2 regions of the Microbacterium sp. EG9 genome follow, and region 1 is predicted to be linked to the other one. Evidence: predicted binding sites of a transcription regulator. Region 1 holds the regulator's gene; the other holds the start of a gene.

Region 1 (3,399 bases):
ACGAACGCGCGCTCGACGCCGCCCGCGGCTCGACGCCGGGGGACGCCGACGATTCGATGCCATCATGAGCGCATGACCCTCGCTTCCTGGACAGCGCCCACGAGCCGGCAGAGCGCGCACGAGGAAGGCCGCCGCGAGCGCCGACGCTTCCCCCGGAGGATGCTGGCCGAACTGCCGACGCGCCGACGCGACCCCCTCGGCATCCTCTCCGCCCAGAACGCCGCTCGCGTCGCTGAGCTCGTGCCGCTGCGCGACGAGCGCATGTCGGCCAGCCCTTTCGCGTTCTATCGCGGCACCGCGGCGCTCATGGCGGACGACCTCGCGGCGGGGCCGACCAGCGGCATCCTCGTCGCGTCGTGCGGCGACGCCCACGTCGCCAACTTCGGCTTCTACGCCTCGCCCCAGCGCACGCTCGTGTTCGATCTCAACGACTTCGACGAGTCGGCGTGGGCCAGCTGGGAGTGGGACCTCAAGCGCCTGGTCGCCAGCATCGTCGTCGCCGGTCAGGCGACCGGACGCGACGACGCGGTCACCGCGGATGCCGCGCGCGCCGCGGTCGTGCGCTACGCGCGGGCCCTCGCCGTCGGCGACACCACGACGCCGCTCGCGCGGTTCTACCAGCACTTCGACGCCGCGGGCGGCCTGATCGGAGGCGACAAGGCGTCGCGGAAGGTGCTGCGTGCGGCGATCGCGGACGCCGAGAAGCGCACCGGCGACAAGGCCGTGCGCAAGATGACCGCCCTCGATCCCGACGGCCGGCTGCGCTTCGTGGAACAGCCGCCGACGATGACCCACGTCACCGACGAGATCGTCGCCGCGGTGGATGCCTCCCTCGCCCAGTACATCGCGACCACCCGCGCCGATGTGCAGCTGGTCCTGTCGCACTACTCGCTGTCGGACGTCGTGCGTCGCGTCGTCGGCGTGGGCAGCGTGGGCACGCGCTGCTACGTGGCCGTGTTCGTCGACGGCGACGGGGCCGCCCTGCTCATGCAGGTGAAGGAGGCCGGCCGCAGCGTGCTCGAGGAGTACGGGGGCGCCGCGCAGCCCGCCGAGCTCGCCTCGTTCGTGGCGAGCCACGGGCAGGGCGGCCGGGTCGTCGCCCTGCAGCGGATCCTGCAGGGCTCGTCCGACCCGTTCCTCGGGCACTTCCGCGGCGCGAGCACCGACTACTACGTGCGCCAGTTCCGCGACATGAAGGGCGGGATCGACGCGGAGACGCTCGAGGACGCGCCCTTCCGGCTCTACGCCCAGGCGTGCGCCACGGTGCTGGCGCGTGCCCACGGCCAATCCCCGAACGCGGCGCGCGTGGTCGGCTACCTGGGTGCGGGGCGGGCCGCCGCAGAGTCCATCGTGGAGTGGGCGTACGGATACGCGGCGCTCTCCCGCACCGACTACGGCGCCTTCGTCGACGCCGTCGGCACCCGCACCGTCTAGTCGCCGCTACTGCTCGGGATCGGCGTCCGCCGCGGGCAGCGGTCGCCACAGGACGACTTCCGTCGCCCGGCGCACGCGCGTGCCGTGGCGGAGGGTCACGACCGACCCCGTCGCCCCCGCCGCGAAGACGCGGGAGCGACGGGCGAGCTCCTCCTGCAGCCGCTGCTCCAGCTCGGCGACGCGACGGCGCAGGCCCCGCGCCTCGTTCTCGAGCTCGATCAGCCGCGAGATGGCCGGCAGGCTCATGCCCTCGGCCGAGAGCGCGGCCACCTCGCGCAGCTGCTTGACGTGACGCAGCGAGTAGCGCCGCGACCCGCCCTGGGTGCGGCCGGGGACCACCAGGCCCAGCCGGTCGTACTGGCGGAGGGTCTGCGGGTGCATGCCGGCGAGCTCGGCGGCGACGGCGATCGCGAAGATCGGGGCCTCCTCGTCGGGCTGCTCGTCGCTCATCGTCACTCCCGGGCCCTGGCCATGAGGTCGGCGCGCGGATTCTCCTTCGGCTCCAGCTCGTGGAAGCGCTCCAGCGCCTCCTTCGCCTGGTCGTCCAGGTGCGCCGGGACGGCGACCTGGACCTCGGCGAGCAGATCGCCCGTGCCCTTCGCGGTGTGGACCCCTCGGCCCTTGACCCGCAGCACGCGACCCGACGGGGTGCCGGGCGCGACGCGGAGCTTCACGGGATCGCCGCCGAGCGTCGGCACCTCGATCGTCGCCCCCAGCGCCGCCTCCGTGAAGGTCACCGGGACGGTCACGCGCAGGTTGAGCCCGTCGCGCGTGAACACCGGATGCGGCCGCACGGTGACGCTCACGACGACATCGCCCGCCTCGCCGCCGTCGGGCGACGGCCGTCCGCGTCCGCGCAACCGGATCTTCTGGCCGTCGGAGACGCCGGCCGGGATCTTCACCTTGAACGGCTTGCCGTCCTCGCCGGCGAGCGTGATGGTCTCGCCCTTGACGGCGGTCTGGAAGTCCAGCGTGGTGCGCGCGGTGACGTCGGCACCGCGCTGCGGACCGCCGTAGCCGCGGAATCCGCCGGTCGACTGACCGAAGCGTCCCGAGCCGAAGCCGCCGCCCTGGCCGAACATCGAGAACAGGTCGTCGAAGTCGGCCGACTGCGCCGATCCGCGCGACTGGCCGAAACGGCTGAAGACGTCCTCGAACCCGCCGGCACCCGCGCCGGGCGCCTGGAAGCGTGCGCCTCCGGCGCCCATCGCGCGGATCTGGTCGTACTCCTCGCGCTGGGCCTTGTCGGAGAGCACGGCGTACGCCTCGCTCATCTCCTTGAACTTCGCCTCTTTCGCCGGGTCTCCCTGCGTGGAGTCCGGGTGGTAGGTGCGCGCGAGCTTGCGGTACGCCTTCTTCAGGTCGGCCTCGGACACGTCCTTGGAGACGCCCAAGACCTTGTAGAAGTCCTTGTCGAACCAATCCTGACTGGCCATGGACACCTCCTCCCGTCAGTCGGCGGAACCGGCGACGACGACCTTGGCCGGTCGCAGTTCGATCGTGCCCAGGCGGTAGCCGACCTCGACGACATCGAGGATGGTGCCGTCCTCGACCCCGCCGGGGTTCGGGGCGTGGAAGATCGCCTCGTGCTGCTGCGGGTCGAAGGCCTCGCCGGCGACGCCGTAGGTCTCCACCCCGAGGCGGGCGACGACGGCGCGCAGCTTCTCGGCGATCGCCAGCAGCGGCGAGCCCTCGACCAGATCGCCGTGCTTCTCGGCACGGTCGAGGTCGTCGAGCACGGGCAGCAGTCCCTTGGCGACCGAGCCCTTCGCGCGGGCGATCTCCACCTCGCGCTGCTCCTCGGTGCGCCGTCGGTAGTTGGCGTACTCGGCCTGCACCCGCTTGAGATCCAGCAGCAGGTCGCGGTCCTCGGGGGATGCCTCCGCCACCGCGGCCTCGTCCGTCTGCGCCGTGTCGAGGATGTCGTCGACGGTCAGCGCGTCGCCGTCATCCGCGGCCCCCTGC
Region 2 (3,399 bases), 340 kb from region 1:
TGTACTGGTGGCGCTTCCTCGCCGACTCGGGGATCGGCGCCGCGAACGCCGTCACGCCGTACGGGGAGCTGGTCGGCTCGGCGCTGCTCGGCCTGCACGGCGAGACCGATCCCGCGCCGGAGACGGTCGTGGCCTCGGCCGAGGCGCTCGCCGAGGCGAACCGGCGCCGCGGCATCCGTCGGTTCCTGCTGACGGCGACGGCGCTGGGCTCGCTGTTCAAGGCGAACGCGTCGATCTCTGGTGCGGAGGGCGGATGCCAGGCCGAGGTCGGCTCGGCGTGCGCGATGGCGGCCGGCGGGCTGACGGCCGTGATGGGCGGGACGAACCGTCAGATCGAGAACGCCGCGGAGATCGCGATGGAGCATCATCTGGGCCTCACCTGCGACCCCGTCGGCGGGCTCGTCCAGATCCCCTGCATCGAGCGCAACGCCATCGCGGCCTCCACCGCCGTGACGGCGGCGCGTCTCGCGCTGCGCGGCGACGGTACCCACTACGTGCCGCTGGACGCCGTCGTCGAGACGATGCGCCAGACCGGCATCGACATGTCGACGAAGTACAAGGAGACGAGCGAGGGCGGTCTCGCCGTCAACGTCGTGGAGTGCTGAGCACCGGCTCGCAGCCGCGGTTCGGTTGGCGCTCGCGCCGCAAACCGTGCTGCCATTTCTAGCGAACGGGCCCACCGAGCGGCCGGTCACGCAGGCGCGGCGCGGCGCGCGAGGGCGGCGCGCACCAGCGCCGCGCCGCGGGACGGATCCTGACGGATGTGCGCGGAGGTCAGGCGTACGACGTCCCAGCCGAGGTTCGCGTAGTCGGCGTACTTCTGGAGGTCCCGCGCCCACTGGCGACGCGAGGTGCGGTGGTGATCACCCTCGATCTCGACGGCGACCTGGTGAGCCCGGAACGCGCCGTCGCTGATGCCGAGCAATCGCCCGTCCGAGGTGCGCACCTCGACGTCGAGCTCGGGCTCCGGCAGGCCGGTCCCGATGAGCGACAGTCGCCAGTCGGTCTCGAGCGGCGACATGCTGCCCGTGCGCAGCAGGGGGAGTGCTGCCCGGAGCTTCCCGATTCCCTGTCGGCGTCCTGCGGCGACGGCCGCACCCAGGTTCTCGGGCCTGGCGAGCTGGCGTTCGGGCACACGCCGCCCCCATCCGTCGCGGGGCACGCGGATGATCGCGTCGCCGATGACCACCAGATCGCGTGTCGAGTGCTCACGGGCGAGCATCGCCCAGGTGGAGCCGAGCGTCGCGACGGGAATTCCGGCCCGGACCGTGGAGTGGACGAGCATCGGCGCGACCTGCACGGCGGCGATGCCCGTCCGCCGGAGCGCACGGTGCGGCGCAGGCACGGCGACGTCGAGGTCGCCGGATGCCGCGGCATCCGCGTCGAGGAGGGGGAGTCCGTGGATCGCGAGCGCCGTCGTTCCGATGTAGAACGCGTGGGGCGGAAGCACCAGCACGTGCGCGCGGACGCGACGCAGGATGGCGCGCCGCGCGATCTCGTCCGGGGCGTCCTCGCCGAGCGTCGCCGCGTCGTCTGCCTCACGCCGGAGGCGGACACCGCGGAAGGGTGCGTCCAGGTCGCGCGCCGCGAGTCGTCCGCGGGAGACGCCCGCCGCCGCCGCATCGGCGGCGGTGAAGACCTGGGGCAGAGTCGACGGAAGCGGGTGTGGTGGGCGCGGCATCCCCTCAGCGTGGGCGCATTCGCTGCCGTCGCGCGCCGCGCCGCGAGGCCCCGTGGAGAACGTGCGCGGGTGCGCCGTCTGGGGAGGAGGAGGGCGCTGCCCGGCGAGTTGGCGCCGACGCCGGAAACGGTGGCGTGGTTTCCGGCTCGTGCGTCAACTGAGCCCGGGCAGGTCGGAGGGTTCGCTGTGCGTGAACCGTTGGCACTCTCCTGGGGTGAGTGCTAATCTGAAGTTAGTTGAGTCGATGAGGCTCAACTTTCAGAACTCACAGAGCCATACACGAACAGGAGAGAACAATGGCCACGTATGACCCGTTCCGTGACCTCGACCGCATCGCGTCGGGCCTCTTCGACACGCGCCGCGGACCGCGCCGGATGCCGATGGACCTCTACCGCGACGGCGACCACTACGTGCTGAGCGCCGACCTGCCGGGCATCGATCCGGGCTCGGTCGACATCGACGTGGACGGCCAGCTGCTGACGATCCGCGCCGAGCGCACCCTCACCGAGGGCGAGGGAGTGAAGTGGATCACGCGCGAGCGCGAGACCGCGAGCTTCCTGCGCCAGCTCAACCTCGGCCAGGGCATCGACACCGACGGCATCGCCGCGACCTACAGCAACGGCGTGCTCACCGTGACGATCCCCGTGAGCGAGAAGGCCAAGCCGCGCAAGGTCCAGGTCGTCGCCGACGGCGGCGCGCCCACGATCCAGGCCCACGCGTCGGCACAGGAGCCGCAGCCCGTCGAGCCGTGACCGTCGGCGCCCTGCGCCACCGCCCGAACCGCCCCGCGTCCGCCTCGGACCGGGGCGGTTCGCGTCGACAGCGCTAGTGTCGAAGCACCCGACCCGGAACGTCAGCAAGGATGCCGATGCCCGACCTCCCCGCCGCGCACGAGCGCGAGCTCACCGCACCCGTCTCCCTCACGCGCCCCGACGGCCGGCTGAACCCGGCCGCGATCGGGTTCAGCCGGAGGCCCCTCGTCGACACCGACGGCATCGGCCGGGGGCGCGGCCGGTTCGTGCGGTCGTGGGGTCGCAACAAGCGGTGGGAGTACTGGAACGTCATCACGCCCACGCACATCGTGTCGCTGACCGTGTCGTCGCTCGACTACGCCGCGGTCCACGAAGTGTGGATCCGCGACCGTGCCACCGGACGCACGTGGTCCCGCAACGCCACCGTCCTGCCCTCGCGCGAGGTGTCGCTGCCCGGCTCGCTCGGCACGGGCATCACGATCGCCCGTCATCGCGACTTCGCGGCGACCATCGCGCCCGCCGAGCGCGGGCAGCTCTGGCGGCTGCACGCGGAGATCCCCGCCGCGTCGTTCGACATCACCGTGACCCGGCCGCCCGGCCATGACCTGCTCGCCGTCGTGGTGCCGTGGTCGTCCCGGCGCTTCCAGTACACCGTGAAGGACGTCGCGCTGCCGGCATCCGGCACGCTCACCCTCGACGGGATCGATCACGACGTGCCGGCCGGGTCGTGGGCGGTCCTGGATCACGGGCGGGGCCGCTGGCCGTACGACGTCGCGTGGAACTGGGGCGCCGGGTCGGGTCTGCTCGCCGACGGCCGGACGTTCGGCATCCAGGTGGGCGGGCGCTGGACCGATGGGACGGGGGCGACCGAGAACGGCGTGGTCGTCGACGGCGTGCTGCACAAGATCTCCGTCCCCGTCGCCTGGGACTACGACCTCGCCACGCCGCTGCGTCCGTGGCGGGTGC

The links. Region 1 encodes HspR, which represses chaperone genes until heat shock. Its sites were predicted from a motif close to AAGTTGAGTCNNNNNGACTCAACTT; they were not measured.
Region 2: a site for HspR is predicted at 1,915-1,939, ahead of AC6CQV_RS11640 (Hsp20/alpha crystallin family protein). Genes of this name have one in related genera too.

The regions. Positions count from the first base shown of each region.
Region 1 covers NZ_CM186217.1:2,808,545-2,811,943, forward strand. Annotated here, with positions in the region: gene AC6CQV_RS13180 (potassium channel family protein) at 1-68, shown strand, start outside; gene AC6CQV_RS13185 (DUF2252 domain-containing protein) at 73-1,434, shown strand; gene AC6CQV_RS13190 (heat shock protein transcriptional repressor HspR) at 1,441-1,884, opposite strand; gene AC6CQV_RS13195 (DnaJ C-terminal domain-containing protein) at 1,887-2,870, opposite strand; gene AC6CQV_RS13200 (nucleotide exchange factor GrpE) at 2,886-3,399, opposite strand, start outside.
Region 2 covers NZ_CM186217.1:2,468,309-2,471,707, reverse strand. Annotated here, with positions in the region: gene AC6CQV_RS11650 (L-serine ammonia-lyase, iron-sulfur-dependent, subunit alpha) at 1-605, shown strand, start outside; gene AC6CQV_RS11645 (putative endonuclease domain-containing protein) at 692-1,681, opposite strand; gene AC6CQV_RS11640 (Hsp20/alpha crystallin family protein) at 1,978-2,433, shown strand; gene AC6CQV_RS11635 (DUF2804 domain-containing protein) at 2,550-3,399, shown strand, end outside.